Regions from separate parts of the Streptomyces sp. NPDC004609 genome, predicted to be linked through region 1. Evidence: riboswitches for the same ligand, from Rfam matches in the RefSeq annotation. Region 1 holds a riboswitch; each other region holds the start of a gene.
What was found. A riboswitch is a leader RNA that binds a small molecule or an ion and turns the genes downstream of it on or off. The one in region 1 is predicted to bind cyclic di-AMP.

Region 1 (9,455 bases):
CGCCGCGCTGGGACACGTACTGCCGCATCGGGTACGCGAGCGCGACGACCAGGGAGCAGACGACGAGCGCGAGGAACGCCGCACGGCCGGTGAGCCGGGAGCGGCGGGCCTGGCGCCGGGTCTGGGAGCGGTAGACACGGGCGGCGGTCTGCTCGCCGAGCAGCCTCAGCCTGGTCGCGGTGGAGAACCGGTCCCGGTCCTTCCCGGCCATCACTCGCCTCCCGTGCCTTGCGCGCGTACGTCCCCGGACACGGTACGGGACCGGGCCGGGGACGTACGAGCGACTGGCAGGACCGGCGCCGGATCAGCCCTTGAAGCGGGGGAACGCGCTGCGTCCCGCGTAGACCGCCGCGTCGTCGAGGATCTCCTCGATGCGCAGGAGCTGGTTGTACTTGGCGACGCGCTCGGAGCGGGCCGGGGCGCCGGTCTTGATCTGGCCGCAGTTGGTGGCGACGGCGAGGTCGGCGATGGTGACGTCCTCGGTCTCACCGGAGCGGTGGGACATCATGCACTTGAAGCCGCTGCGCTGGGCCAGCTCGACGGCGTCCAGGGTCTCGGTGAGAGAGCCGATCTGGTTGACCTTGACGAGGAGGGCGTTGGCGGCGCCGTCCTCGATACCGCGGGCCAGGCGCTCCGGGTTGGTGACGAACAGGTCGTCACCGACGATCTGGACCTTGGAGCCGAGGCGGTCGGTGAGGACCTTCCAGCCCGCCCAGTCGTCCTCGAACAGCGGATCCTCGATGGAGACCAGCGGGTAGGCGGCGGCCAGTTCCTCGTAGTACTCGGTCATCTCGGCGGCCGAGCGGGACTTGCCCTCGAACTCGTACACGCCATCCTTGTAGAACTCGGACGCGGCGACGTCGAGCGCGAGCGCGATGTCCCGGCCGGGGGCGTAGCCGGCTTCCTTGACGGCTTCGAGGATGAGGTCGAGCGCGGCGCGGTTGGAGTCGAGGTTCGGCGCGAAGCCGCCCTCGTCGCCGAGGCCGGTGGACAGGCCCTTCTGCTTCAGGACCTTCTTGAGGGTGTGGTAGACCTCGGTGCCCCAGCGCAGGGCCTCGGAGAAGGACTCCGCGCCGATCGGCGCGATCATGAACTCCTGGATGTCCACGTTGGAGTCGGCGTGCGAGCCGCCGTTCAGGATGTTCATCATCGGAACGGGCAGCAGGTGCGCGTTCGGGCCGCCGAGGTAGCGGAAGAGCGGCAGGTCGGACGCCTCGGAGGCGGCGTGCGCGACCGCGAGCGAGACGCCGAGGATGGCGTTGGCGCCGAGCGAGGACTTGTCCGGGGTGGCGTCGAGGTCGAACATGGCCTGGTCGATCAGGCGCTGCTCGGTGGCGTCGTAGCCGACGAGCTCCGGGCCGATCTGCTCGATGACGGCGAGGACGGCCTTCTCGACGCCCTTGCCCTGGTAACGGTCCTGGTCACCGTCGCGGAGTTCAAGGGCCTCGAACGCACCGGTGGAGGCGCCGGAGGGCACGGCGGCACGGCCGGTGCTTCCGTCGTCGAGGCCGACCTCGACCTCGACCGTGGGATTGCCTCGGGAGTCCAGGATTTCCCGGGCTACGACGACGTCGATGGACGGCACGAGCATCTCCTTCTGGGATGTGACGCTGGAAGTGCAGGGCCTCATCGGCCTTGCGGCATGAGCCTAACCGGCCGGGGGTCGTGGCCCTGTCGATGCCCGCCCCCTGGGACGAAAAACGGCGTGAAGCGCGTCGCCGGGGGATAAAAGGACAGCCGGACGGGCGATCATTACCCATCGGTAAGGTCCGCTGCGGGGCGCCGGGTCCACTCCGCGGGGCGGACGGCGTGCGGGCGCGGGGCGTCCGGGCCGCCCGGCGGCGGGGGCCGGACGCACGGAAACCCCGGTCCGGCGCGTACGGGGGAAGCGCGCCGGACCGGGGTGCTCCGGGTGCCCCCGGCAGGGGGGCGGATGCCGTGAGGCGGGCGGGTCAGCCCAGGTGGAGCTGCTGGCCCGGGTAGATGACGTCGGCGTCCTTCACGATGTCCTTGTTCAGCTCGAACAGCTTCTCCCAGCCGCCGTCGACGCCCTGGGCCTCGGCGATCTTGCTGAGGGTGTCGCCGGACTTGACCTCGTACTCGCCGTCGCCCTTCTGGAAGCCCCCGGCCTTGGCGGCGGGCTTCGAGGACTCCTGGTGCGCCGGGGCGGGGGCCTTGGAGCGCTCGGAGCGGGTGGTCGGGACCTCGGAGCGCTGCTGGGAGGGCTGCGACTGCTGCTGCCGGGGCTTCGACTGCTGCTGCGAGGAGCCGGAGTCGGAGGAGCCCGTGTACGCGGAGTTGGACAGGCCCACACCACAGCTCGGCCAGGCACCCTTGCCCTGGCCCGCGAGGACCTTCTCGGCGATCTCGATCTGCTGCGACTTGGACGCCTGGTGGGCGTTGGGGGCGTACGCGGTCCCGCCGAACGCGGCCCAGGTGGAGGACGAGAACTGGAGGCCGCCGTAGTAACCGTTGCCGGTGTTGATGGACCAGTTGCCGCCGGACTCGCACTGGGCGACCTTGTCCCACTCGGAGGCGGTCGCGGCGGAGGCGGAGGTGGCGCCGATCAGCGGTGCGGCGACAGCGGCACCGGTGATACCGGCGAAAGCGACGATCTTGGCGGCCTTGGACGGGCGGCGGTGCTTGCCCTTGCTGGAAAACAGCATGGATCGATCTCCTCACCGACGCCTGCGAGGTGAGCTGTCGGGTTCGGGCCAAGTGAGTTGCCCGGCCGCGCGTCCTAGCGCGCGGCTTCACCCCAAGCCGGGTGCCCGTCGTCATCCTCGACGGACGGGGCCGGCACTTACCTTGGGTCCCCCGCTCCTGCCTTCGGCGCTCTGGGCGACGAGTTCTCCCCCCGACCGACGGCAGGATTCGGCGTGACGGTCGACGGTGCCCGCGGTGGCGAGCGGTTCAGACCGTAGACACACCTGTCCCGGATGTTCAAAGAGGCCCATCGGGGAAAAAACGCCCATCCCGCCACGGCCACAACCCGCGTTTCCGCAGGTCGAGTACGGAATGAAACATTCCGACGGGCGGGATGAGCCTGATTCGGCAAAGAGACCCATGTCTCACTTGCGCAGAATCGGACAAAGAGGTGTGAACCAGGGCGGGATTTCGCCGCTGATTCCCGCTATTCCGAGCCCAGTTCAAGGCTCTGACCGGGAAGGATGAGATCCGGATCGGCGCCGACGGTCTCACGGTTCGTCTCGTAGAGGGCGGGCCAGCCGCCCTCCAGCTTCTTCTCCTCGGCGATGGCCCAGAGGTTGTCGCCGGGCTTGACCGTATAAGTGAGGGGCGGCACCTCCGCGGTGCCGGTTCCGCCGGTCTGCTTCTGCGCGTTGGCGCCGGGGCGCGTCGCGGTGTCGCCGCGGGAGGCGCGGTCAGCGTCCGCGTCACGGCTCGCGCCGACGCCGTCCTGTCCGGCGGGCGGCGTGGGAGAGACCGGGTCGGCGGCGGCTGAGCCGGTCGCCGCGGGCGCGGGTTCGCCACCGGGCGTCCCGCCGCCCGTGTCGCCGCCGACGCCCTGGCCTGCGGGGGCGGCCGGGGTCGTCGCCCCGGGTGCGGGTGTCTTCGTTCCCGGCGCCTTCGCCCCGGGCGCCTTCGCTCCCGGCGCCTTCTGCCCGGGAGCCGGGGTCCCGGCGGGGGTGCCGGACGGTTCGGGCGCGGGCCCGGGGTCGACCGCCGCCCCCGTGTCGGTGCCGCCGGGCGCGAGCCCCGCGAGCGTGCCGCAGGACGGCCACGCCTGGGGGCCCTGCGCGGCGAGGACCTTCTCCGCGACGGCTATCTGCTGGGAGCGGCTGGCGAGATCGGGGCGGGCCGCGTACTGCGTACCGCCGTAGTCCTCCCAGGTCTGCTGGGAGAACTGGAGTCCGCCGTAGTAGCCGTTCCCGGTGTTCGCGCTCCACAGGCCCGCGCTCTCGCACTCCGCGACCCGGTCCCACACCGCCCCGTCCGCCGCGGACGCCGAGCCCGCGCCGAGGAGGGGGATCGCGATGGCGGATCCCGTCACCCCCGCGGCGACGACGATGGCGGGGGCCTGGCGGGGACGGCGATGTCGACCATTTCCGGAGAGCATGCAGTTGCCTTTCACGTGACACCCGAGACGGGGGTGAAAGGTAGCGGCACCCGAACGTCTGTCACAAGTCGATGATGCACAGATCACGCTGGAGTCACAGAATTGACATACTGTCAGTTGTATCGGTTCGCGAACTCCACGGGCAGGGTGCGCAGTCCACGCATGATCAGGCCGCCACGCCAGCGCAAATCCGCCGGATCCCCCGCCAGACCGAGGTCGGGCAGCCGCCGCAGCAATGTGGCGATCGCGGTCTGTCCCTCCAGGCGGGCCAGGGGCGCGCCCAGGCAGTAGTGGATGCCGTGCCCGTATCCGAGGTGCTGATTGTCACTCCGGGAGAGGTCGAGCAGATCGGGCCGGGCGAACTTCTCCGGGTCCCGGTCGGCCGCCGCGAGCACGACCAGTACGGGATCGCCCGCGGCGATCTCCCGGCCGCCGATGACGAGCGCCTCCGTGGCGAACCGCCAGGTCGCCATCTCCACAGGCCCGTCGTAGCGCAGCAGCTCCTCCACCCCCGTCTCCAGCAGCCCGGTCTCGCCCGCGTCGAGGGACGCCTGGAGACGGGCCCGCTGTTCCGGGTGACACAGCAGGGCGTAAACCCCGTTGCCGATCAGATTCACGGTCGTCTCAAAACCGGCAAAAAGGAGGATGAAGGCCATGGCGGCGGCCTCGTTCTCCGTCAGATGCTCCCCGTGGTCGCTCGCCCGGATCAGCCCGGAGATCAGATCGTCCCCCGGGGACTCGCGCTTGCGGTGGATCAGCTCCGCCAGATAGCCCCGTATCTTCTTCACCGACCGGGCGACCCCGCCGCGCGGCCCGCCGCTCTGCCCCGGTTTGACGTGCCGCATCATCATTCCCGCCCAGTCCCGGAAGTCGTCCTGGTCCTCGGGCGGGACGCCGAGCAGATCGCAGATCGCGTAGATGGGCAGCGGGAAGGCGAACTCGTGGATGAGGTCGGCGCTCCCCCGCCCGGCGAAACCATCGATGAGCCGGTCCGTCAGCTCCTGGACCCGCGGGGCGAATTCCGCGACCCGGCGGGGCGTGAACGCCTTGGACACCAGCCGCCGCAGCCGGGTGTGGTCCGGCGGGTCGATGTTCAGCAGATGCGTCATCAGCTCCGCCTTGCGCTCCCCCGGGATGCCCGTGCGGCCACGGGCGTGCGCGGGCTCGTCGTGGTGGACCGGGTTCTTCGACAGCCGCTGGTCGGCGAGGGCCTGCCGGGCGTCGGCGTAGCGGGTGACGAGCCATGCCTCCACCCCGCTGGGGAGCGTGGTCCGGTGGACCGGCGCGTGCCGTCTCAGCCAGGCGTAGGCGGGATACGGATCGGTGGCGAACTCCCAGGTGAAGAGTTCGGGGGCGGGACCGGGCGCGGGGGTGCTGCTCACCCTCCGACGTTACCCGGCGGCCGGGGGCTTTTGCGGTTCGGTTCTCCCCTGGACTCCGTCCGGGGGGACTCCCACCGGGGGCCCTTTGGTGGGGGGTGGGGGGCGATGGTGCTGGGCCGGGGGGCCGGGGGACGTGGGCCGGACGGTGACCGACGCGCTGTATTTTTTGTGGTTCCTTCGCCTCCGGGGGCCTTCAGTGTGTGTCGACGGTCGATCGTGCTCGACCGCTCGTTCCTCGCGGCCTCCGCGCGTTCTCCCTTTCGACACCCACGGCCCCCTTCGGCTCACGCACCCCCGCTGCCCCCGGAGTCCCGCACCCGGGTCTGCTATGGGCAGCCGGGCCGGGTGCCCGCGCCGCGGCACGGGCCGCTCGTCCGGCCGTACTGAGCGGCGGCCGGTGCGGCCCGGCGGGCGTCCGGCCGGGTCAGCCGCCGTGGCCTTCCGCCGTACGGATCGCGTCGCGGTACGCGCGGGCCGCCGTACGCAGCGCCGCCTCCGGGTCGGTGCCGGACGACTCCGCCGCCACGGCGAGGGCGAGGAGCTCGTACCCGACGCCCGCTCCGGACGGGAGCGGTACGTCCAGTCCCGCCGTACGGACCCGGGACGCGAGCTTCGCGGCGAGCGCCAGGCCGGGCTGTCCGAGCGGCACACCGTCCGTGACCGAATCGCGCTGCTTCTCGACCGCCTTGGTCCGGAGCCAGATCCGCCGGACGTCCTCCGCGGTCTCGGCCTTCTCGTCGCCGAAGACATGGGGATGGCGGTGGATCAGCTTCTCCACGATCGTCGCGGCGACGTCGTCGACCGAGAACGGCTCCTCCTCGTCCTCCTCCGCGATCCGGGCGTGGAAGACGACCTGGAGCAGGACATCACCCAACTCCTCGCGCAGTTCGTCGCGGTCGCCGTCCTCGATGGCCTCGACGAGTTCGTACGCCTCCTCAATCCCGTACTTCGCCAGCGCCCGGTGCGTCGGCACCGAGGACCAGGGGCACTCGGCGCGGATGCGGTCCATGACCTGGACGACGTCGAGCAGCCGGGCGCCCGGGAGGTCGTACGAGCCGGGCAGCAGCTCCAGGTCGGGCATCGGGACGCGGCCGGAGCCCGCGAGGCGGGCGAGTCCGTCGGTCAGGGCCCGGTCGCCCTCACCGGTGGTGAGGACCACGACGGTCGCTCCCCCGGAGCAGGCGTCGACCAGCTCCCGCGCGGTGGGCGCGGCGATCTCCACGGTGACCCCGGCCTCGCGCAGATACGGCAGCTGAGGGTGGGAGGCGTCGGCGCACAGCACCCGGTCGGCCGCGTGCAGCGTCTGCCACGCGGGCCAGGACAGCAGTCCCGGCGCGACACGGTGGCTGGCGGTCAGCAGGACGACACGGCCGTCGGGAGTGGGGGGTGAAGTGGTCACCCCTCGAACCTACCCCGCGGCCCGCGCTGGCGGATTCCACGGGCCGGGCGGACGCGGGGCGGGCGCCGGACCCGGGAATGAGGACCGGGAAGGCGGACCCGGCGAGGACCGGGCGGGCCCGTCACGCAGTGGCGGGCACGGGCTCCTGGGGCTTGGTGACCTGGCTGATCCAGGGGGCCTTGTACTCGCCGAGCTCCAGCTTCTGGTTGTCCCAGGCGCCGAAGCGGGGGTTGACGTCGATATCGAGGGACTTGGCGGCGGCGGTGAACGCGTCGTTCAGCTTCTGCCGGCCCTCGGCCTCATTGGCCGCGCTGATGGACTGGGCGAGCTTGTTGATGAGGACGTCCCGCCGGATCACGGAGTCGAGCTGGTCGGGGGCGACCCCGCGCTGCTGGAGGTACATCGCGGCGAGCTGCTCCTCGCCGCCCGCCTGGCGCACCACCGCGGTCCGGGCCGCCTGCATGTCCTTGCGGCTGACGGTCACGTCCGCGTCGTCGGCGGCGCGCTGGACGACCCTGTTCACGATCAGGTCGTACAGCTTGGCGCGGCTGATCTGGCCGCTGTTCTTGATGAGCTCGGCGGCCTCCGGGGAGTTCTCCTGCGCGGCGCGCACCTGCTTGACCGCTCCCTGGACCGTGGACACCTCGATCCGCTCCCCGCCCACGACGGCGGCCGCGCCGGGGTGAGCCTGGTCACTGCAGGCGCTGAGAAGGGGCGCGGCCAGGAGCAGCGCGGCGGAGACGATGATCGCGGTGCGACGGCGGCGGTGCAAAGGAGCCTCCCGGCGTGATTGTGCGGTGGTTCACAAAGCCCTGAGGTGATGATGTTAGGCAGTGGAGGGTGGTCCGGGCCACTACTTCGCCCTCACTGATTCGGTCAATGATCCGTACGCCGGTTCGATCCGGCCGCCGGTGTGCCCGTCCACGGCACGGCCGTTCCCGGAAAGCACACCGAAGGGCGGCCGGGGACCGGCACACGGCACAGGACGGACCGCCGGAACGCACCGCCCCCGGGCGCGGCGGGCGTGTCGCCTCTCGCACCACGGACCGCGCCCCGCCTCCGAGGGCGGTCTTGCGCCACCGATCGCACCCACCACGGATATCCCCCTTCATGTTGCTGCATGCAACAGTTACTCTTTTGGCCAGTTCGCCGCGACCGCCCGAATTCCCCGCGACCGGACCAGCAGACCGGCCCGTGGGATCCGTGATCGTCGATCACAACCCCGGGCGAACGGAGGCTCTTTCGCGAGGCGGACGGGCGGCCGGGAGATCTCACTCGGCAGAGACGGCAAAGAGACCGCATGACACCGCTCGTTCACCGCGAGGGCCACGGCCTTCCCACCGCGGACACCGCTGCTCCGGTGCCCGCCGGGACCACCGCCGGCCGGCGTCGTCCTCCCGGAGCGGCTCCGGCCTTCCCGCCCTCGCGCGCGGGGACTCGGGCCGCCGGGGACACACGGGCCGCGGGGCGCGCGGCCCGGCGCTCGCGGCCCCCGGCGAGACCACCGCGGCCCCGGGGCGGACACACGGACCACGGTCAACCGGACCGACATACGACAACGGGCATATCCGGCCCGATCGGGAGAAGCGCATGAATCATGCCGCATACGACGGCCCCAGCCGCAGAACCCTCTTCAAGGCGACCGGCATCGCCGCGCTGGCCGCCGGGGGCTCCTGGGCCCTGGAGGGGCGGGCCTCCGCCGCCGTGACCAGCGGACTGCCGTTCCAGTTCAAGACCGGTGGCTACACCTGTGTCACGGATGTCCCCGACGAGATGCAGCCGTGGCGCGACCACACGGCCCTGCGGGTCGACACCGGACCGCACGACGCCGAGGGCGTGCGGATGCACCTCGTGAACGGCAAGCAGTACGACCACCCGGTCAGCCAGCTGCAGTACGGCCTCCAGAACGTCACCAGCTACCGGCAGACCCAGGACGACTTCTACCTCAAGAGGGCCCAGGCGCAGGCGAAGCGGCTGATCGACCGCAAGGTCAGGGCGCGTGCGGCCTGGTGGTTCCCGTACCCCTTCGACTGGTCCTCCGGCGCGCACAAGGGAGTCGCCTACAAGGCCCCCTGGTACTCGGGGATGGCCCAGGGCGAGGCGCTGAGCCTGTTCTCCCAGCTCGCCCTGCTCGACGGTGTGTCCCCGGCCGATCAGCAGCTGTACCGCCAGATCGCCGACGGCGCCTTCGCCTCGCTGCTGGTCGCGGACAACGCCAACCCGTGGGTGGTCGCCAGGGACAAGGCGGGCTACCTGTGGATCCACGAGTACCCGAAGAACAAGCCGGCCGTTTCCGACTTCACGTACAACGGCTTCATGTTCGCGGCGCTCGGGCTGTGGGACTACCACAAGATGACGGGCAATCCGCTCGCGGAGAAGCTCTTCGACGGCTCGCTGACGACGCTCTTCCAGTACTACCCGAACATGCGGAACACCAACTGGATGTCGGACTACTGCCTCACCCACGGTGTTCCGAACGCCAAATACCATGGTGTGCACGTCAAGCTGATGCGGCAGCTGCACTGGCTCTCCGGCAGCGTCAAGTCCGCCCACATCTCCGACATGCTGATGGACGACTACCCGCATCCCGCGCTGG
Region 2 (9,455 bases), on a different contig from region 1:
CGGGCCACCCACGCGGTCGTCAGGACGAGCCGCTCCCCCATGACCAATCTCCATCTCGGCGGTGCGCGCGGCGATCTGGCCGCGGCGCGCGGCGCGCTCGACGCGGCGGGCGTGGGCTGGGCCGAGGTGCCGCGAATCTGTGAGCGGGCCGCGGCCTGCTTCCCGGGATCCCTGCGGGTGGGCGTCGATCTGCTGCCCGGCACCGGCTGGCGGCGCCTGGCCGTCGGCGAGGTCAACGCCTTCGGCGATCTGCTGCCCGGGCTCACCGGCCTGCCGGGCAGTGCTGCGGAGGGCCGGGACACCTATGCGGCCCAGATCGACGCCGTACGCGCACGAACCACGGGGCAGGACACCGCCGTCGCACCGCACAGAACAGGGAACCACCGTGCAGACGCCTGACACCTTCACCCGTCCCGCCCCGGGCCGGGACGACCGGGACCGGGAGACCGGGGACGACCGGGATGCCCGGGACCTGAGCGAGCGTGTTCCCGGCGCCGCTGACGACCCGGACATGAACGAGGTCGTGGGCAGCGACGACCTGCTGCTCGTCACGCTGGACACCCTGCGGTACGACGTCGCCGCCGAGCTGGCCGCGGCCGGCCGGATCCCTCACCTCGCCCGCCGTCTCCCCGGCGGCGCCTGGCAGAAGCGGCATGCGCCCGGCAGCTTCACCTACGCCTCCCACCAGGCCGTCTTCGCGGGCTTTCTGCCGACGCCCGCCGCGCCGGGCCCCCATCCCAGGCTGTTCGCCGCGCGCTTCGCGGGCAGCGAGACGACCGCGGGCCGGACCTTCGTCTTCGACACCCCCGATCTGGTCTCGGGTCTCGCGGCGGCGGGCTACCACACGGTGTGCATCGGCGGGGTGGGCTTCTTCAACAAGCAGGGAGCGCTCGGTTCCGTACTGCCGGGCCTGTTCCAGGAGAGCCACTGGGAGCCCGGGTTCGGGGTCACCTCCCCCACGTCGTTCGAGGCACAGGTGACCCGCGCCGAACAGGTCGTCGCCGCGCTCCCCCGCGACCGCCGGCTGTTCCTGTTCGTCAATGTGCCCTCGCTGCACCAGCCCAACTGGTTCCATCTCCCGGGCGCGACCCGTGAGGCCGGGGACTCGCGGGAGACCCATGCCGCCGCGCTGGAGTACGTCGACCGCCATATCGGGCGGCTGTTCGACGCGGCCCGCAGCCGCCGGCGCTGCTTCGCGATCGTCTGCTCCGACCACGGCACCGCGTACGGCGACGACGGCTACACCGGTCACCGGCTGGGCCACGAGTCCGTATGGACGGTCCCGTACGCACACTTCTTCCTGGAGGCGGCGGGCACACCCGCGTCCGCCGCACCACCCGAACAACAGGGGCCAGAGGGACCAACCCCACCACCCGAGCCACAGCAAGCACCGGCGTCGACCACACCGCCCCAGCAGCATCAGCCACCTGTGTCACCCGAGCCCTATGAGGCGCACCGATGAGCACCGCAGCGAACCACCCGCGCCCGTACCAGAGCTATGTCTACGCCTACCCGCACAAGACGGCCTACCGTCCGCTCCCGGGGCGCCCCGCCCTGCGCGAGCTGTGGGCGCCGGAGCCCAAGGACGCGCTCTCGCTCTATCTGCACATCCCGTTCTGCGAGGTCCGCTGCGGTTTCTGCAATCTCTTCACCAGGATCGGCGCGCCCGGGGAGCTGACCACCCGCTATCTCGACGCGCTCGACCGGCAGGCGACGGCGGTACGGGACGCGCTCGGCGACGGCGAACCGGTGCGCTTCGCCGCGGCGGCCTTCGGCGGCGGCACACCCACCTTTCTGACGGCCGACGAACTCGACCGGCTCTGCGACATCGCCGAGAAGCGGATGGGCGCCGATCTCACGGCCGTCCCGCTCTCCGTCGAGACCTCGCCGTCCACCGCGACGGCGGACCGGCTCGCGGTGCTCGCCGAGCGCGGCACCACCCGGATCAGCATCGGTGTGCAGAGCTTCGTCGGTGACGAGGCCAAGGCGGCGGTCCGCCCTCAGCGGCGGTCCGAGGTCGACTCGGCCCTCGACCGCATCCGCGCGGCGAGGATCCCCGTCCTGAACATCGACCTGATCTACGGGATCGACGGTCAGACCCCACAGAGCTGGCGGTACTCCCTGGACGCCGCGCTGGCCTGGGAGCCAGAGGAGCTGTATCTCTACCCGCTCTACATCCGGCCGCTGACGGGTCTCGGCCGGACCGGACCGGACAGTGACGCGGCCTGGGACGCCATGCGGCTGCGGCTGTACCGCCTGGGGCGCGACCATCTGCTGGCCCAAGGCTACGAGCAGGTGTCGATGCGGATGTTCCGCCGCCGTACCATCGGGGACACCGGCATCGGCGGTGCGGACGGCACGGTCGCGACGAGCGGCGCCCCGGTCGCGGGTACCACTGGGCCGGTCGCCGGGACCGGAGGGTCGGCGGTCGCGGGACCCGGTGGCGCCGACGACTACGCCTGTCAGACCGACGGCATGATCGGCCTCGGCTGCGGCGCCCGCTCCTACACCTCGCGCCTCCACTACTCCTTCGACTACGCCGTCCGGATGCCCGGGATACGCACCATCATCGACACCTACACCCAGACCGAGGACTTCGGCCACGCCGAGGTCGGGCTCGCGGTGGACGAGGGCGAGGCACGCCGTCGCCATCTGCTCCAGTCGCTGCTCCAGGCCGAGGGGATGGACACGGCGGGCTACCGCGAGCGGTTCGGCGCCGGCCCCGGTGACGACTTCGGGCCCGAGCTCGCGCGGTTCGCCGCGCTGGGCTGGCTCGACGCGGGCGCACCGCCCGGCATGCTGAGGCTCAGCGCCGAGGGGCTGGCGTACTCGGACGCGCTGGGACCGGAGTTGTTCTCCCCCGCCGTGCGGGCCGCGATGGCCGCGTACGAGCCGAAGTGAGGACGGCACCGTGGATCTGACCGTTCTGTACCGGGGGCCGCTGGCCTCCTGCGACTACGACTGTCCGTACTGTCCGTTCGCCAAGCGGCGCGACTCCCCCGCACAGCTGCGCGCGGACCGGGCGGCCCTGGAGCGGTTCGCCGCATGGGTGTCGGCGGGGACCGACGACCGGCTCTCGGTGCTGTTCACCCCCTGGGGCGAGGGCCTGGTCCGCTCCTGGTACCGCCGCACCCTGGTCGAAATGTCCCGGCTGCCGCAGGTGCGGCGGGTGGCGATCCAGACCAATCTGAGCTGCCGCACGGACTGGCTCGCGGACGCCGATCCCGCGACGCTCGCGCTCTGGTGCACCTACCACCCCGGGCAGACTCCCTACGAGAGGTTCCTCGGCAAGTGCCGCGAGCTGACCCGGCTCGGAATCCGCTTCAGCGTCGGAGTGGTCGGCCTGCCCGGGCATCTGGAGCACGCCCGCCGGCTCCGCGCCGCCCTTCCTCCTCATGTCTACCTCTGGGTGAACGCGGCGGAGGGCCATCACTACACGGACGCGGAAGCCGCCGAGTGGACCGGGCTCGATCCCCTTTTCCCGTACAGCCGCCATCCGCACCGCTCGACCGGGCTCCCCTGCCGGACGGGCGAGTCGGTCGTGTCGGTGGACGGCGACGGGACCGTGCGCCGCTGCCACTTCGTCCCCGCCGAACTGGGAAACCTGTACGACGGCTCGTATCGGACCGCACTCCGCCCGCGCGCCTGCCCGCTCGCCGTCTGCGACTGCCACATCGGCTATGTGCACCTGGAATCGCTTCCGCTGTACGACGTGTTCGCGGGCGGCGTCCTGGAACGCGTTCCCGCCACCCGCCCTCGGACTGTGCCGTCAGGCTCCACCCGGCCCGCGACGGCTCGGGCCCTCCCCCGGCCACCGTCCTGACCGGAGGCACACCGCCGGCCGCACCCGTACACCGCCGTGTCGGCGTTGACACGGGTGCCCCGTACAGATCGGCCCGGCGCGGCCCCGTGATCACGGGCGGTCGACAACCGGGGGAAACGTGTCCGGTGGCGCCGTCGTGCCGGACCGCGACGGCCCGCGCGAGGTCGCGCCGCACGGCGCACGCGGTCCCGCCGTTCCTGACGGTCGCCCCGCGCGGGCGGCTTCCCGGTGCGGAGGCCGTCCCGAGCCGCTCACGAGTGAGCGGACCCCGCCCCCGCCCGTTGCGGGACAGCCCTCAGCGTCCCCGGCACCCCGTCGGTTCCGCGCTCCCGCGCAGGGGCAGCAGGTGGGGGCGTTTGGCCGCGACATGGTCGCCCGAGCTCTCGCCGCGCAGGCGGCGCCCGATCCACGGGGCCAGATACTCCCGCGCCCACTGGAGGTCGTCGCGCCGGACCTCCAGCGCGCCCCTGACGGGAACCGGAGGCCACTCCTCGTCGGGGTCGGACGGCACGTCGAGTCCCAGCACCTGGGCGGCGCGCAGGGCGACCCGGGAGTGTCCCTCGGGGGACAGATGCAGCCGGTCGGGATCCCAGGCACGCCTGTCCTGCACCGACTTGAGCGACCAGAGGTCGAGCACCGGACAGTCGTAACGGTCGGCGATGGCCCGTACATGTGCGGTGTACGTCGCGACCTTGCCGCGCAGCCGGCGCAGCACGGGCACTCCACGGGTGTCGAACCCGGTGGTCACCATGACCGTGCCGACGGCCCGGGTGAGATCGGCGACCGCACGTTCGAAGCGCTCGGCAACATCGTCGGGGTCGGTGCCGGGCCGGATGATGTCATTGCCCCCGGCGCAGAACGACACCAGATCCGGGGCGAGCTCTTTCGCCCTCGGCACCTGTTCGTCGACGATCTGGTCGAGGAGCCGGCCGCGTACCGCGAGATTGGCGTAGCGGAAGGTGGGTTCCGGCATGCGCTCGCCCAGCAGCACCGCGAGCCGGTCCGCCCACCCGATGTAGGTCCCGTCGGGTCCGGGGTCCCCCACGCCCTCGGTGAAGCTGTCACCGATCGCCGCGTACGACCCGTATCCGTTCCTGTTCTCTTTCTCTCTTCTCGAATCGTCTCCCACAAGGGCCCATCCTCCCCTTCCGGATGTGACTTACGCGACCGTAGGGAAGGGTTGACGGGTGGTGATCCATCCCACCGAAACCGTTCGCCGGACCGGGAATACGACGTATCCCCCCGTGCCGCCGCGGGGCGGTACGAGGGGATACGGGCCGTTGTGCGTTGCGTCAGAGAGAGACACCGTGCTGGCGCAGATACGCCACCGGGTCGATGTCCGAGCCGTAGCCGGGGCCGGTGCGCACCTCGAAGTGCAGGTGCGGACCGGTGGAGTTGCCGGTGGAGCCGGCGAGCCCGATCTGCTGTCCGCCGCTCACGCTCTGGCCCGAGGAGACGGAGAGCGAGGAGAGGTGGGCGTACTGGGAGTAGGTGCCGTCGGTGTGCTTGATGACGACCTCGTTGCCGTACGAGCCGCTCCAGCCGGCGGAGACGACGGTGCCGGGGCCGACGGACCGGATGCTGGTGCCGGTGGAGGCCGTGAAGTCGACACCGGTGTGGTAGCCGCTGGACCACATGGAGCCCGAAGCGCGGTACGGGGTGCTGATGTTGGCGGACGCGACCGGGGCGGTGTAGCCGCCGCCGGCCTGCGGAGCGCTCTGCTCGGGGGCACTCTGCGCGGCGTCGTCGCCGGTGGCCTCGACCGAGCCCGCCGACGCGGAGGTGTCGGGGGCGGCCTCCGTCCGCGCGGCCGGGGCGGGGGCGCTCTCACGGGCGTCGTCCCGCGAGGCGCGGGGCTCCGAGCGGGTCTCGGCCTTGGCCGGGGCGTCGCCCTTGGCCTTGGCCTTGGCGCCGAGCGTCAGCTCCAGGCCGGGGTGGATCAGCGAGGGGTTGTCGCCGACGGCTTCGCGGTTGTCGGCGTAGAGCTTCTGCCAGCCGCCGCTGAGGTGGTGGTCCGCGGCGATCTTGGACAGATAGTCGCCCGCCACGACGCGGTAGGTCACCGGGGCGGCGGGCTGCTGGGCCGCCGGGACGGCGGCCGCCTGGGCGGGGACGGCCGCCGAGGCGGCCGTGACGGGAGCCGACTGCTCCGCCGCGTGGGCGCCGCTCGCGCCCATCAGCGGAAGGGCGATGGCCGCGCCACCCGTACCCGCGGCGACGAAGCCACGGGTGAGGGGGCTGGACGTAATACGGCGGTGCTTACCCTTTTTGGGCATGACGCATTCCTCTCCGGCGCCTGCGAGGTGAGCTGTCGGGTTAGGGCTGGAGATGCCCGGCCGCGCGGCAGCGCGACTTCACCCCAAGCCGTCCGGAACTCCGGAATCGGCGTACTACCTGGGTCCCCCGCTCCTGCCACGCGTGGGTGGGTGGGAATTCCGGACGGCGGCAGGACTAGGCGTTCCGTCCGAACTGCCGTGACCGTAGACCGGTCGCGCCGAGGGGAACAAGCCGACCTTTTCCCGATCGGTGACCCGGATCTTTCCGGCGACGAATACCCGGTCACCCTCCGTCGACCCGGCTCCGCCAACTCCCGGTGGGCGGCCGAATTCCTCTTTCCGGCACGGCCACACACCGTCACGAATATGATCCTGCTCACGAGCGGGAACCATCTCCCCTAGAGACAGGGCACGTTATACCTAAGGGTTCAATTAGGACAGAAAGACCAGAAGGCCCTATAGGTCACGCATACCGCACCGGGCAGTTCAACTTCCCATCACTTTTCGGGCGATATCGTCGACGTCGAGTCATTTGCCGTTCACCGAGACAATATGACCCACCCCTGCCCGGGGAACGCGCCCGCAGAAGTTCCGACCGCGCCGACGGTCGCGACCCGGGTTCCGGTCGAGGCGTCGCATGCGATCGCCGCGAACGCTTCCGGCACCGAGCCATCCGGCGTATACGTAAAAGCACATGAAGGCAATGTCGCATCCGGCGGAGAAGCCGATCGGGGGGGCCTTTCACCCGCTTCCGGAGCTCCCGGTCCGGCCTGTGATCCGAACTCCCATGGCGGTACGGGCACTTCGGACATGAGCCGGCCACGGGCATTCCGGGAAGACCTCCGGGCTCGGGAGAGGGCGTCCACCGCCACTCCGGACCCACACGCCCCGGACCCCGCCGCGACCCGCCCTCTGACCGGCCGACGACGGCACGGTCATCCGGCGGCCACCGCGACACCCGCCGGAGTGCCGGCTCGGACGGGCCCGTGACCACCTCCCCATCACCTCCGGCAGGCCCGCCCACCCCGTCACCCCGACCTCATACAGCTCCCCATGGGCACGGCAGCCAACAAAATAGAGCAAAATCACACATAAATCATCAGAAGGCGAGCCACCCGGCGACGGCCTCACCGGGAAAGGACAAGGTGATTTCCCGAGGAATCGATGTCGTATCGTCGAGAACACGCCACAGTCGGCGAGCGGCGCCGACGGCAGTGACCCTCAGGAGCCTTCGTGACGCAGCAGCTGCCGCTGGTCCCGCCGACCGAGCCGGAACTGACCGGAGTACGCAATTTCCGCGATGTGGGCGGGCTGCCGACCGTGGACGGCAGGACGGTGCGGCACGGACGGCTCTTCCGCAGCGGTCATCTCGCCCACGCGACGGAGAGCGACGCGTCCTTCCTCGCCGGGCTGGGTCTGCACACGATCTTCGACTTCCGCAATGCCGCCGACATGCGGCTGGAGGGCCCGGACGTGGCACTGCCGGGTGTACGGAATCTGAATCTGCCGCTCAGCGATCCGGCCGACGGCGCGGAGTTCTGGAAGATGGTCCGCAGGGGCGATCTCGGCCAGCTGCGGTCGATCCTGGCGGACGGGAAGGCGGCCGACCGGATGTCCGCGTCGTACCGCGTGATCATCACGCAGCGCACCGGCGAGCACAGCCGGATTCTGCACGCGCTGGCCGAGGACAGTGTGCCGGCGCTGATGCACTGCGCCGCGGGCAAGGACCGCGCGGGGCTGTCCATCGCCGTCTCGCTGCTCGCGGTCGGCGTGGAGCGGGAGGCGATCGAGGCGGACTATCTGAAGTCCAACGATCCTCACCGCCGCTATCTCGTCCGGCGCGAGGACAACTCCCCGGCCGGGATGTCGCCCGAGGTGATGGAGCTGCTGAGCCCTCTCTTCGACGCGCGCCGGGAGTATCTGCACTCCGCCTTCGACGCGATCGAGGCGACCTGGGGCACCACCGAGCGGTATCTCACCGACGGGCTGCGGGTGGGCCCCGAGACGCGCGAGCGGCTGCGGGCGCGCCTCCTCGACGAGGGGTGAGGCGGGGGGGGACCGCTACTTGGAGCCGACCTCGAACAGCAGGTAGAGGAATCCGGCGAACACGTGGCCCGCGATCAGATAGGCGAAGAGACGGACCCAGATTCCCCGGGGGAACCTTCCGTTCTCCTTCCCGGCGGCTGTCTGTCCCTGCTGCTCGGGCAGGGCGGATCCTTCGGATACGGCGGGTGTCTCCGACATCGTCGGCCTCTCTTTCCTTCGTCGGTCTGCGGCTGTGGGATACGGCGGACGGCCCGCGCCCGGACCTCCCCCGGCCGGCCGGGGGAACCGTGCGGCGGACACGGTTCCCCCGGCGGCGCGGGCGGGGCCGGACATGGGGACGGGGCCGGGGTCAGAAGTGCGGATGGATGTCGGGGCTCTGGATCAGGGTGTGGACGAACAGCATCTCGGCGCCGTCGCGCGTGGCCGCCGCGATGCGGTGCGGGGTGAGCGAGTCGTAGTGCGCGCTGTCCCCGGGACCGAGCTCGTGCACGGCCTCCCCCAGGCTGAGCCGGATCCTTCCGTCGAGGACGTGGAGCCATTCCTCACCGGGGTGGACCCGGACGAGATCGCCCTGGGCGCCGTACGGGACGATCAGCCGGAGCGCCTGCATGGCCCGGCCGGGGCCGCCGACCTGGTGGTAGGTCCAGCCGTCCGCCTCGGAGGGCTCACGGCTGCCGGCCCGGATCACGGGGTCGTGCTCGGGTGCCAGCTCGCCCAGCAGCTCGGCGACTGTCGTACCGTAGATCCTGGCGAGACTGAGCAGCATCGGCAGCGACGGCTGCCGGCGTCCGGTCTCCAGCCGGGAGAGATGCGCGGGTGAAAGACCGGCGCGCAGTGCGGCGGCTTCCAGCGTGAGGCCGCGGCGGCGGCGCAGATCGCGCAGCCGGGGCGCCACGTCGGGCAGCTCCACGGGCGCTTCTCCGGCAGGAGAACGGGGGTCCGGGGGGTGGCCCCCGGGAGGACTCTGCATAAGACCATTGCGCCAGGAAAATGCCCCTGAGGCAAATTTCTTACCCCAGAGGCAATTTTTGCGGACGCAATCCGTCCAGCGGTCCCTCAGCGGTGAGCGACGGCCTGTTTGACCAGCGTCCTGCCGAAGTCCCACATCAGTCCGCCACCGGCGTGGGCGTCGTCCATGACCGCGGTGAAGGCGGAGACGAACCGGTCCACCTCGCGCTCACCGATCGTCAGCGGCGGAATCAGCTTGATCACTTCCAGATGGTCGCCGGAGACCTGGGTGAGGATCCGGTGCTTCTCCAGCAGCGGCACCACGACCATCTGCGCGAAGAGTCCCTTCCGGGCGGCCTGGA
Region 3 (9,455 bases), on a different contig from region 1:
GTGGAGGTACGGAACGGGGACGTCCACCGGCTCCCGCTGGCCGACCGGAGCGTCGACCGCGCACGTACCGACCGGGTGCTCCAGCATGTCGAGAACCCGCTCCTGGCCCTCGCGGAGGTCCGGCGCGTTCTGCGCCCCGGCGGGCGGCTCGTGATGGGGGAGCCGGACTGGGACTCGCTGGCGATCGACGCCCCCGACCTCGATGTCTCGCGCGCCTACACCCGGCACATCACCGACCGGGTCGTACGCAACGGGGTCATCGGACGCCAACTGCCCCGGCTCGCCGAGGAGGCCGGCTTCACGGTCACGTCGGTCGTCCCGGTGACCTCGGTCTTCCGCGATGTACGCGCCGCCGACGACATCTTCGGCCTCCAGCGGACCACCGAACGCGCCGTCGCGGCCGGGTATCTGCCCGCCGACGCGGCACAGCCCTGGCTCGACCACCTCGCCGAGGAACCGTTCTTCGCCGCCGTGACGCTGTACGTCGTGGTGGCGGAGGCCACTGACGCGGCGGAGGCGACAGACGTGGCGGAGGCGACTGAGGTGGGGGAAGCGGCGGAGGCAGAAGGGGAGGCGGGGAGCGCGGAGTCGGCGGGCACTCCGGACCTCACGGGCACCTGAACACTCCGGACGTCACAGAGCCGGGGCACGGTGGACGGACGCGCGGATACGCGGGCGGACGTCCGAGCCCCCTCCCGGCGGAGGGGGCCCGGGGCGCGTCTACGGCGCGGGCTCGTACGTGACCTCGTCACCGGCGCAGCCGACGGCGAGGGCGTACAGCCGGTCCTGCTCGCTCTCGTCGACCGCCAGATCCCAGCGGAGCTTGGTCGCGGTCCATTCGGTGACGTACCGGCAGAGGGCGTCCGGCGACGGCGGCAGCCATTCGGCGGGGTCCTGGTCGGCCTTCTGGCGGTTGGAGCGGGCGGTGACGGCGACGAGCGAGGCGGGTGCGCCCTGGTCGTTGGCGTACGCCTCCCGTCGCGCGGCGTTCCAGGTGTACGCGCCCGAGTCCCATGCCTCGGCCAGCGGGACCATGTGGTCGATGTCCAGGGCTCCGGCCGGTGTCACGACCTGGTCATCGTAGTACGACCACCAGGAGCCGCCGGTCAGCGCGCACCTGGCGCCCACGGCCGGCGCATCGACGGCTTCCGCGATCAGGACCTCCGCCCGGGTGTTGCAGCCGTCGTTCGCGTCGAGGCCGGTGTTCCAGTGCTTGAACGAGTCGCGCTGATAGCCCTGCCTGTTCTCCAGGGCGACCGAAAGCCGGCTCACCGCGACGACGAGAGGCAGTGTCTCGGCCGCGCGGGCCGCCGGAGCGGCGGGCGGCACGGAAGCCGTCACGGGCGTTGCGACCGCTGTGGTCGTCACAGCCGCGGGAGCAGCGGGAGCCGCCGGGGCCGTGGGGGCCGCGTGGGCGACGGGCGTCGTGGTGAGAGCGAGGGGCAGAAGGGTGAGGGCCGCGGCCGTGGCGGCGCGCGTCAGGTTCTTGATCACGTCAACCTGAGTACGTGCGCATCACCCTCACGAGGGGCACTGAACCGGGCGACTGCGCCATCCGGGCGCGCGAGTTCACCGTAGAAACGTTTCCCTAAACGCGCCCCCACGCCCAGCCGTACGCCCCGGAGCGCACCCGCCCGCGCGCCCATCGCCGCGCGCCCCCGTCACCCCGTACACGCCCACCACCCCCGTACGCCCCGTCCCACGCAAGCCCCCGGGCGCCGACCCACCGCCCGGCCCCGGCTCCCGCCCACCCCCGCGACAACCCCCACAACCCCCGAAACCGCGACGACCGCCCCGCCTCCGCATCCGCACGGCGCCCGTGACCACCCGTCCCCCGGGACCGTTGTCCCCGGCATGACCAAGACACAGCGCATCCTCGCCGCGGTCGCCCTCGCCGCCGGAGCCTCCGCGATGGCCGTCACCGGGGCGAACGCCGCGGGCCACACCTCCGGTCACCCGGGCACCGGGTCCGGGCAGTCGGCCCCCGACCAGACGGCCGCCGAGGCGACCTCCCTCGGCCAGCTGAACAAGCTCAAGGAACTCAACCAGCTCAACCAGCTCATGGAGGTGCCCAACCGGCTCGCTCCGCTGACCGACCCCGTCACCCAGCTCGCGGGCGGGATCCAGTAGCCGTCACCGCCTCTTCCCGCCCCTCAGCCCCTGCCCGACGAAGGGCTTCGCGGACCGCCGGAGACCCTCGCGGGCAGTCCGCCGAAAAAAGTCGCGGAAATTCTCGCGGTGCCTGTCGAGAACCCGGCCACGGCTCCGACGTTCCCTGTGAGAGTTGCCCGGGAGAGGGCAACGCCGCCACCGAGGGAGCGAAGTCATGAAGTATCTGGTGATGGTCCAGGGCAGCCAGGCGAGTTACGCGGCCATGGCGGGCAAGGCGTCCGAGGGCAACCCCGCGTGGAGCGAGAAGGAGCTCCAGGCGATGTTCGAGTTCATGGGGGCCGTCAACAACGACCTCGCCGAGTCCGGCGAACTGCTCGACGGCAACGGACTCTCCGACCCCGCCGAGACCCGCTTCGTCCTGGCGGGCAAGGACGGGCGGCCGGTCATCACGGACGGCCCCTACAGCGAGACCAAGGAAGTGGTCGCCGGCTACTGGCTGCTTGAGTGCGAGAGCCTCGACCGCGTCACGGAGATCGCCTCGCGGGTCGCCGCCTGTCCGGTTCCCAAGGGCTCCGTCCCCACCCCGGTCGTCATCCGTACCATCCCGGAAGTCCATCCTCTTGAGGACTGACCGAGCCGCTTGCGGACCATACGGACGGGCCGGACCGTTCGGACCTCGTACGGACTGAGCGGACCGCCCGAGACGGGCCGAAACCGGCTGAAACCGGGTGCACTGATCGCAGTCGGTGAGGTGTGCGTGTCACCCGGGTGTGATATCTACACCTGAATGAGCCGTACGACCACGATCGAGGACCTGCTGCGCCACAACGCGCCGCAGGTCCTCGGTGCGCTGGTGCGGCGGTACGGGCACTTCGACCTCGCCGAGGACTCCGTACAGGAGGCACTGCTGGCCGCCGCCGAACAGTGGCCCGGCAGGGGAATCCCCGACAATCCGCGCGGCTGGCTGATCAGGGTCGCCTCGCGCAGGCTGACGGATCTGCTGCGCAGCGAGGAGGCGCGGCGGCGGCGCGAGGAGACCGCCGCGAGCCTCACCCCGCGTGACGCGTTCACCGCGCCGCCGCCCGGTGAGGGCCGCGCACCCGCCGAGGACGACACCCTCACGCTTCTCTTTCTCTGCTGTCATCCCGATCTCAGCCCCGCCGCGCAGATCGCTCTGACACTGCGCGTGGTCGGCGGGCTGACCACCGCCGAGATCGCCCGGGCGCACCTGGTGCCGGAGGCGACGATGGCCCAGCGGATCAGCCGGGCGAAGCAGAAGGTCAGGGGGGTGCCGTTTCTGCCGCCCCGGCCCGAGGACCGGGACCAGCGGCTCGCCGCCGTGCTCCAGATCCTCTATCTGATCTTCAACGAGGGCTATACGGTCACATCGGGCGCCGCGCTGCACCGCTCCGACCTGGCCCGGGAGGCGATCCGGCTGACCCGTGCCGTGCGGGAGCTGCTGCCGCGCGAGGGTTCGGTCACCGGGCTGCTGGCGCTGATGCTGCTCACGGAGGCGCGCGGTGCCGCCCGCTCCGGGCCGGACGGCGAGCTGATGCCGCTCGACGAACAGGACCGCGCCCTCTGGGACCGCAAGGCCATCGAGGAGGGCATCGCCCTGGTCGAGGAGGCTCTCGGGGCGGGACCGGCCGGGCCGTATCAGCTCCAGGCGGCGATCGCGGCCCTCCACGACGAGGCGGAGCGCCCCGACGACACCGACTGGCCGCAGATCCTCGCGCTGTACGACCTGCTCGTACGCGTGGCTCCGGAACCGATGGCCGAGCTGGGGCGGGCCGTGGCCGTCGCGATGGTGCGCGGGCCCGAGGCCGGGCTCGCCGAGGTCGCCGAACTGGAGGACCGGCTCGCGGGCCACCACCGGCTCGACGCGGTCCGCGCGCATCTGCTGGAGCGGTCCGGCGACACGGAGGGCGCACGCGACGCCTACCGCCTCGCCGCGGAGCGCACACTCAGCCTGCCGGAGGAACGCTATCTGCTGGCACGCGCGGCCCGTCTGGAGCCCTGACCTGCGGGCGGGCCCGTGAACCGGGCCCGGAGACCGGTTCGCTGCCCTGCCCGGACCGTTCCCTTCCACCCGTTCGCGTGCGCCACTTGACCTTGACGCGACGTCAAGATCTACCGTTCAGGGCATGGAGTGGTCGATCCAGGAAATTGCCCGCCGCGCCGGCACGACGAGCCGGACCCTGCGGCACTACGACGACATCGGGCTGCTGGAACCCAGCCGTGTCGGCGGCAACGGCTATCGCTACTACGGCCCGGACGCGCTCGTGCGCCTTCAGCGGATTCTGCTGCTGCGCGAGCTGGGTCTCGGACTGTCCGCGATCGCCGAGGTGCTCGAAGGACAGCAGGACACGTCCGCCGCGCTCCGGGCCCATCTGCGGCTCCTGGAGCAGGAGCGCGAGCGCATCGGGCGGCAGATCGCCTCGGTGCGGACCACTCTCCACAAGACCGGGAAGGGAGAGGAACTCATGGCCGAGGAAGTGTTCGACGGCTTCGACCACTCGCGGTACGAGCGGGAGGTGACCGAGAGCTGGGGCCGGGAGGCGTACGAGCGGGGAGACCGCTGGTGGCGTTCGCTCGACGAGCACCAGAAGCGGGACCACCGGGAGGCGCACGAGGCGATCGCGAAGGACTACGCCCTGGCCCTGAAGGACGGCAGGTCCGCCGACAGCGACGAGGCGCAGGCGATCACCGGCCGGATGTACGAGTGGCAGGCGTCGACGGGCGGCATCGGCTCGCTGACCAAGGGGCATTTCATCGGGCTCGGTGAGATGTACGTCGCCGACGAGCGTTTCGGCGTCCATTACGAGAAGTACGGGGAGGGGACGGCCGCGTTCGTCCGGGACGCGATGGCGGTGTACGGGGAGCGCCACCTCAGCGACTGATCACCGGTTTTCCGGGCCGAACTCCGGCTTTCAGGGGCCACCGCGTCGAAATGGGAGTGGATCTTGCTCCGGATGGCGTAGGGTGGTGTTCACCGACGCGGGGTGGAGCAGCTCGGTAGCTCGCTGGGCTCATAACCCAGAGGTCGCAGGTTCAAATCCTGTCCCCGCTACTGAACGCCGATGGCCCGGCACTCGTCAGAGTGCCGGGCCATCGGCGTGTCCCGGGACCCGTCGGTGTGCGACCGCGGTCGACGTGCCTCCCGGCATCCGGCACGTATCCCGCGGCGGGCAGACCGACGCCCGCCCCCGGCGCGTGACCGGTGTCCGCGCTCCGGCCCGTGCCCCCGCACCACCGGGCCCTCGATGTGTGACACGCGCGGCAGGGGCCGAGGGTGCGTCCGGCGGGGGTGTCCGGCCGGGCCCCGCGGACGCCCGGCAGCCACCCGTACCCCATTCGGCCGATGGCGGCTCGCTCCCCGGCCGGGTTCGGGCGAGCCTGGAGGGGGCGCGGTACCGGGCCGCTGCCGCGCGGGCGGACCGGGGAGGAGTGCACCCTTGGCGGACGTGGAGCAGCGCAATGGATACGGTGCCCGCCGCTTCCTCCGCATGCTGCCGGTGCTGATGATCGTGGGCGGGGTGACGTACGACCTCCTGACCCCGGCGTACTACACGGGTGTGCCGCTGTTCGCCGCCGCCCCGCTGGTCGCGGCCCCCTTTTTCTCCTGGATCAACACGCTGCTGACCGGGATCACGGCGTCCCTCGCGGAGCTGTCGCTGCATCTGTACGACAACACACTCACGCAGTCCGCCGGATACACCGAACTGACCACCGTGGTCACCGTCTCGCTGCTCGCCTTACTCATCAACCGGGTCGTGCGCCGCAGCGGGCGGCGGCTCGCCTCGGCGCGGGTCATCGCCGAGGCAGCCCAGCGCGCCGTGCTGCCCACGCCCGCCGAGATGATCGGCGGGCTCCATATCGCCGCGCGGTACGAGGCGGCGCTCGCCGACGCCTTCATCGGCGGTGACCTCTACGCCGTACAGGACACCCCGTACGGAGTGCGGCTGGTGGTGGGGGACGTACGGGGGAAGGGGCTGGGGGCCGTCGAGACGGTGGCTGTGATCATCGGCGCGTTCAGGGAGGCGGCCGAGCAGGAGAGTTCGCTGGAGGGTGTCGCGGAGCGACTGGAACGAGCGCTCGTCCGTGAGGCCAAGCGGCGGGGCAGCCTGGACACCTTCGAGGGGTTCGCCACGGCCGTACTCGCGGAGTTTCCGCGGGGGCGGGGGGCCGTACGCCTGGTCAACCGCGGTCATCCCGAGCCGCTGATGCTGCGCGGCGACGGCCGGCTGGACGCGCTCGCGCCGCGTGAGTACGCGCTGCCGCTCGGCATGGGCGAACTGGGGGAGTGGCCGGACCGGGCTGAGGAGTATCCCCTTCCGGTGGGGTCCACGCTGCTGATCTACACGGACGGGCTCTCCGAGGCCCGGGACGCGGCAGGGGACTTCTACGACCCCGCTGTCCGGCTCACCGGCCGGATCTTTCCCGGTCCGGGGGAGCTGCTGGACGCCCTGGTCGACGACGTACGCCGGCATACGGGCGGCGGCGCCACGGACGACATGGCACTGTTGGCGGTCACCCGGGCGGGTGAACGTCGGCCGACACGCCGGAGAACGATGTCGGTTGTCCCACAGCCGGGAGCGCCGGACGGTCCGCCGTGATGAGAGGCGGGCAACACCTTCATGAGACTGCTCTCATCCCGGCCCCCGCACGGTGGGTAGTGAAGTACGGCCGCCCCTTCGGAATGTGACGAACCCTCAGCGGTGTGATGTCGGCCGAGCGGCCATCGAGTCGCCCGACTCCGGTCGCTTGTGTCCTGGTTGGTCCGGCGCGCGGTCCCGAACGATCAACCGGAACAGCTTGGAATCCGGTCCCCGTGTCTATTAACGTTCGATAACGCAACGCGGTTGTCCCAGCCGTCGTCAGGGCGGCACCGCGTGCGTGCGCCGAATCCCGCAAGGGAACCGGGGAACCACCTTTTGGGGTGAATCGGGCGCCTTCGCACCCTGCGGAGGAACTCGTAGGAGACCTTCCTGCTCCGAACCCGTCAGCTAACCCGGTAGGCGAGAAGGAAGGAAAGGAGTACGCCTCAGTGGCGTCCAACAGTCCTGCCCCGGAGGCACCTGCCAGGTCCGGCGTCTTCAGCCCAGAAGGGGCCGAACGGTCCTTCGGAGAGTGGAACCCCACCGAGGACACCGTCCGTCCGGTGCGCGGCCGGCACCGTGTGATGAAGCAGCGGGGCGGACTCGCCCGCAGTTCCACGGTGCTCGGCGTCGGTGTGATCGCGGCGGTCGGCGCGGGCGGTATCGCCACCGCGCAGAACAAGCCCGCGGTCGCCATCACCCTCCCCGACGGCATCGCGGAGAACCTTCCCGACGGCCTGAAGCCGTCCGAGGACTCCGGCGACGGCGGCACCGCGCTCGCCGCGATGGGCACCATCGGCGGCAGCGAGGCCGAGACGGCCGACGGTGCCGAAACCGGCGACCGGGCCCAGGGCGCCGGTGAGGCCCTGCGCTCCCGCATCCTTCAGCAGGCCGAGCAGCAGCAGTCCCAGGCGGACGCCGAGAAGAGGGCCGCCGCGGAGAAGGCAGCGGCCGAGAAGGCCGCCGCCGAGGCGAAGAAGGCCGAGGCGGAGGCCAGAGCGAAGGCGAAGGCCGCGAAGAAGAGGGCCGAGGCGGAAGCGAAGGCCAAGGCGGAGGCCAAGGCCGAGGCCGCACGCCGCGCCAAGCTCGCGAAGAGCTTCTCGCTGCCCACCTCCTCGTACACGATCACCTCCACCTTCGGCCAGTCGGGCTCGCTCTGGTCCTCGGGCCAGCACACCGGCCTCGACTTCGCCGCCCCGTCGGGCACCCCCGTCAAAGCCGTGACCGGAGGCACCGTCAAGGCTGCGGGCTGGGCGGGCTCGTACGGCTACCGCATCGTGCTGGAGCTGAACGACGGTACGGAGGTGCTGTACGCGCACCTGTCGTCGATCAACGCGAGCGCGGGCCAGAAGGTCGGCGGGGGAGAAACGATTGGCCGCGTCGGAGCGACCGGCAATGTGACCGGCGCCCATCTGCACCTTGAGGTCAAGACCCCCGGCGGAAGCACGATCGACCCGGCGTCCTGGCTGCGGAGCAAGGGCCTCGCCATCTGATCCTGCGAGGGATTCCCTTCCTCCGGTTCCGGGGGCGGGTTCCGACCGGGCGGGCCCTTACCACCCCGCCTCCGTCCTCGGGTCCGTGTGCGTGTGCCGTGCTCGTGGCTCGTGTCCGTGCAGGGGGCGGGCCTGCTGTCCGGGACGGGCGGGCCCGCGCCTCGGCGACCCCGTACCGCCGGACCGGCCGAGCTGTACGGGACTGCCCGGACCATCCGGACCGCGGAGCCGGTCGGGACCACGCGGACGGTCCGCATCGCGGAGAGGCCCGGATCGCGGAGAGGTCCGGATCACCGAACTCCGGCAGCCCTGGCGCCCACCCCCCGGTGTCAGGGCTGCCGGTCCGTACGCGCGCCTCCGCCCCTCGGCCCCTCCGGTACGAGCCGTGGGGGCGCCCGTACTCAGGCGCGGTAGGGGTTGTACCCCTCGTAGTCGCGGTGCGGGGGCGGCACCCGGACCCGTCCGGTCGCGCGGGCCGCGTAGGTCAGCGCCGGGCCCGCCCAGTCCTTGCGCTGCCACATGTGGTGCAGCAGTTCCTGCTCCCGCTCGGTGAAGTCCGGGTCCGCGGCACCCCGCTCGGCCCGGTGGCGCAGGAACGCCAGCGAGGTCGCGAACCGCTGGTACTCCGACACCGCGTGCGCGGCGGCCGGTCCGTGCGTACGCCGGGCCACCTCACGCGCGGTCTTGCGGGCCTTCATCGACGACAGGGCCGGCGGCTCGGTGGGGGAGAGCCAGCCGGCGGCCGCGTAGGCGGGCAGCTGGGCCGAGATCGTGCGCAGTTCGCGCTGCCGGGACCAGATCGTCAGCCAGGTGAGCAGTCCGAAGACGGGGACCATGAACACCCCGTACACCACATAGAAGCCCCAGGGGCCGAGCAGCGAAGCCGAGCCGTTCCACAGCGCGTGCATGCCGATCGCCAGGGCGAGCCCGGCGAGCGGCAGCGCGATTCGCCGGACTCTCGCCCGCCGCGCCGCCATGGCGGCGAATCCGAAGCCCAGACCGGTCAGCACCGTGAACAGCGGATGCGCGAACGGGGACATGACGATCCGTACGAAGAAGGTCGCCGCGGTCACCGAGGCGAAGCCCGACGAGCCCGCGTCCTGGTCCTCGTCGAACGCGGTGCCCAGATAGAGGATGTTCTCGGTGAAGGCGAAGCCGGTCGCGGTGAAACCGGCGACCACGACACCGTCGACGAGGCCGGTGAAGTCCCGTCTTCGGAAGACGAAGATCAGCAGGATCGCCGCGGCCTTCG

Region 2: another riboswitch for cyclic di-AMP. It lies ahead of ACFYT4_RS21045 (LysM peptidoglycan-binding domain-containing M23 family metallopeptidase); the one in region 1 lies ahead of ACFYT4_RS03920 (transglycosylase family protein).
Region 3: another riboswitch for cyclic di-AMP. It lies ahead of ACFYT4_RS33615 (M23 family metallopeptidase); the one in region 1 lies ahead of ACFYT4_RS03920 (transglycosylase family protein).

The regions. Positions count from the first base shown of each region.
Region 1 covers NZ_JBIALS010000003.1:129,359-138,813, forward strand. Annotated here, with positions in the region: gene ACFYT4_RS03910 (septum formation initiator family protein) at 1-211, opposite strand, end outside; gene eno (phosphopyruvate hydratase) at 305-1,585, opposite strand; gene ACFYT4_RS03920 (transglycosylase family protein) at 1,953-2,666, opposite strand; cyclic di-AMP (ydaO/yuaA leader) riboswitch at 2,671-2,845, opposite strand; gene ACFYT4_RS03925 (transglycosylase family protein) at 3,134-4,012, opposite strand; gene ACFYT4_RS03930 (cytochrome P450) at 4,192-5,460, opposite strand; gene ACFYT4_RS03935 (nucleoside triphosphate pyrophosphohydrolase) at 5,885-6,859, opposite strand; gene ACFYT4_RS03940 (SurA N-terminal domain-containing protein) at 6,981-7,631, opposite strand; gene ACFYT4_RS03945 (D-glucuronyl C5-epimerase family protein) at 8,450-9,455, shown strand, end outside.
Region 2 covers NZ_JBIALS010000020.1:142,163-151,617, forward strand. Annotated here, with positions in the region: gene ACFYT4_RS21020 (STM4014 family protein) at 1-399, shown strand, start outside; partial or broken gene ACFYT4_RS21025 (STM4013/SEN3800 family hydrolase) at 512-1,306, shown strand; gene ACFYT4_RS21030 (STM4012 family radical SAM protein) at 1,459-2,901, shown strand; gene ACFYT4_RS21035 (STM4011 family radical SAM protein) at 2,912-3,823, shown strand; gene ACFYT4_RS21040 (SGNH/GDSL hydrolase family protein) at 4,119-4,952, opposite strand; gene ACFYT4_RS21045 (LysM peptidoglycan-binding domain-containing M23 family metallopeptidase) at 5,116-6,099, opposite strand; cyclic di-AMP (ydaO/yuaA leader) riboswitch at 6,104-6,258, opposite strand; gene ACFYT4_RS21050 (tyrosine-protein phosphatase) at 7,333-8,145, shown strand; gene ACFYT4_RS21055 (DUF6126 family protein) at 8,161-8,343, opposite strand; gene ACFYT4_RS21060 (helix-turn-helix domain-containing protein) at 8,495-9,115, opposite strand; gene ACFYT4_RS21065 (aspartate aminotransferase family protein) at 9,202-9,455, opposite strand, start outside.
Region 3 covers NZ_JBIALS010000054.1:7,509-16,963, forward strand. Annotated here, with positions in the region: gene ACFYT4_RS33575 (methyltransferase domain-containing protein) at 1-621, shown strand, start outside; gene ACFYT4_RS33580 (HNH endonuclease family protein) at 721-1,494, opposite strand; gene ACFYT4_RS33585 (hypothetical protein) at 1,855-2,130, shown strand; gene ACFYT4_RS33590 (YciI family protein) at 2,327-2,743, shown strand; gene ACFYT4_RS33595 (RNA polymerase sigma factor) at 2,900-4,132, shown strand; gene ACFYT4_RS33600 (MerR family transcriptional regulator) at 4,257-5,012, shown strand; tRNA gene ACFYT4_RS33605 (tRNA-Met) at 5,109-5,182, shown strand; gene ACFYT4_RS33610 (PP2C family protein-serine/threonine phosphatase) at 5,568-6,728, shown strand; cyclic di-AMP (ydaO/yuaA leader) riboswitch at 7,002-7,148, shown strand; gene ACFYT4_RS33615 (M23 family metallopeptidase) at 7,160-8,203, shown strand; gene ACFYT4_RS33620 (PrsW family intramembrane metalloprotease) at 8,605-9,455, opposite strand, start outside.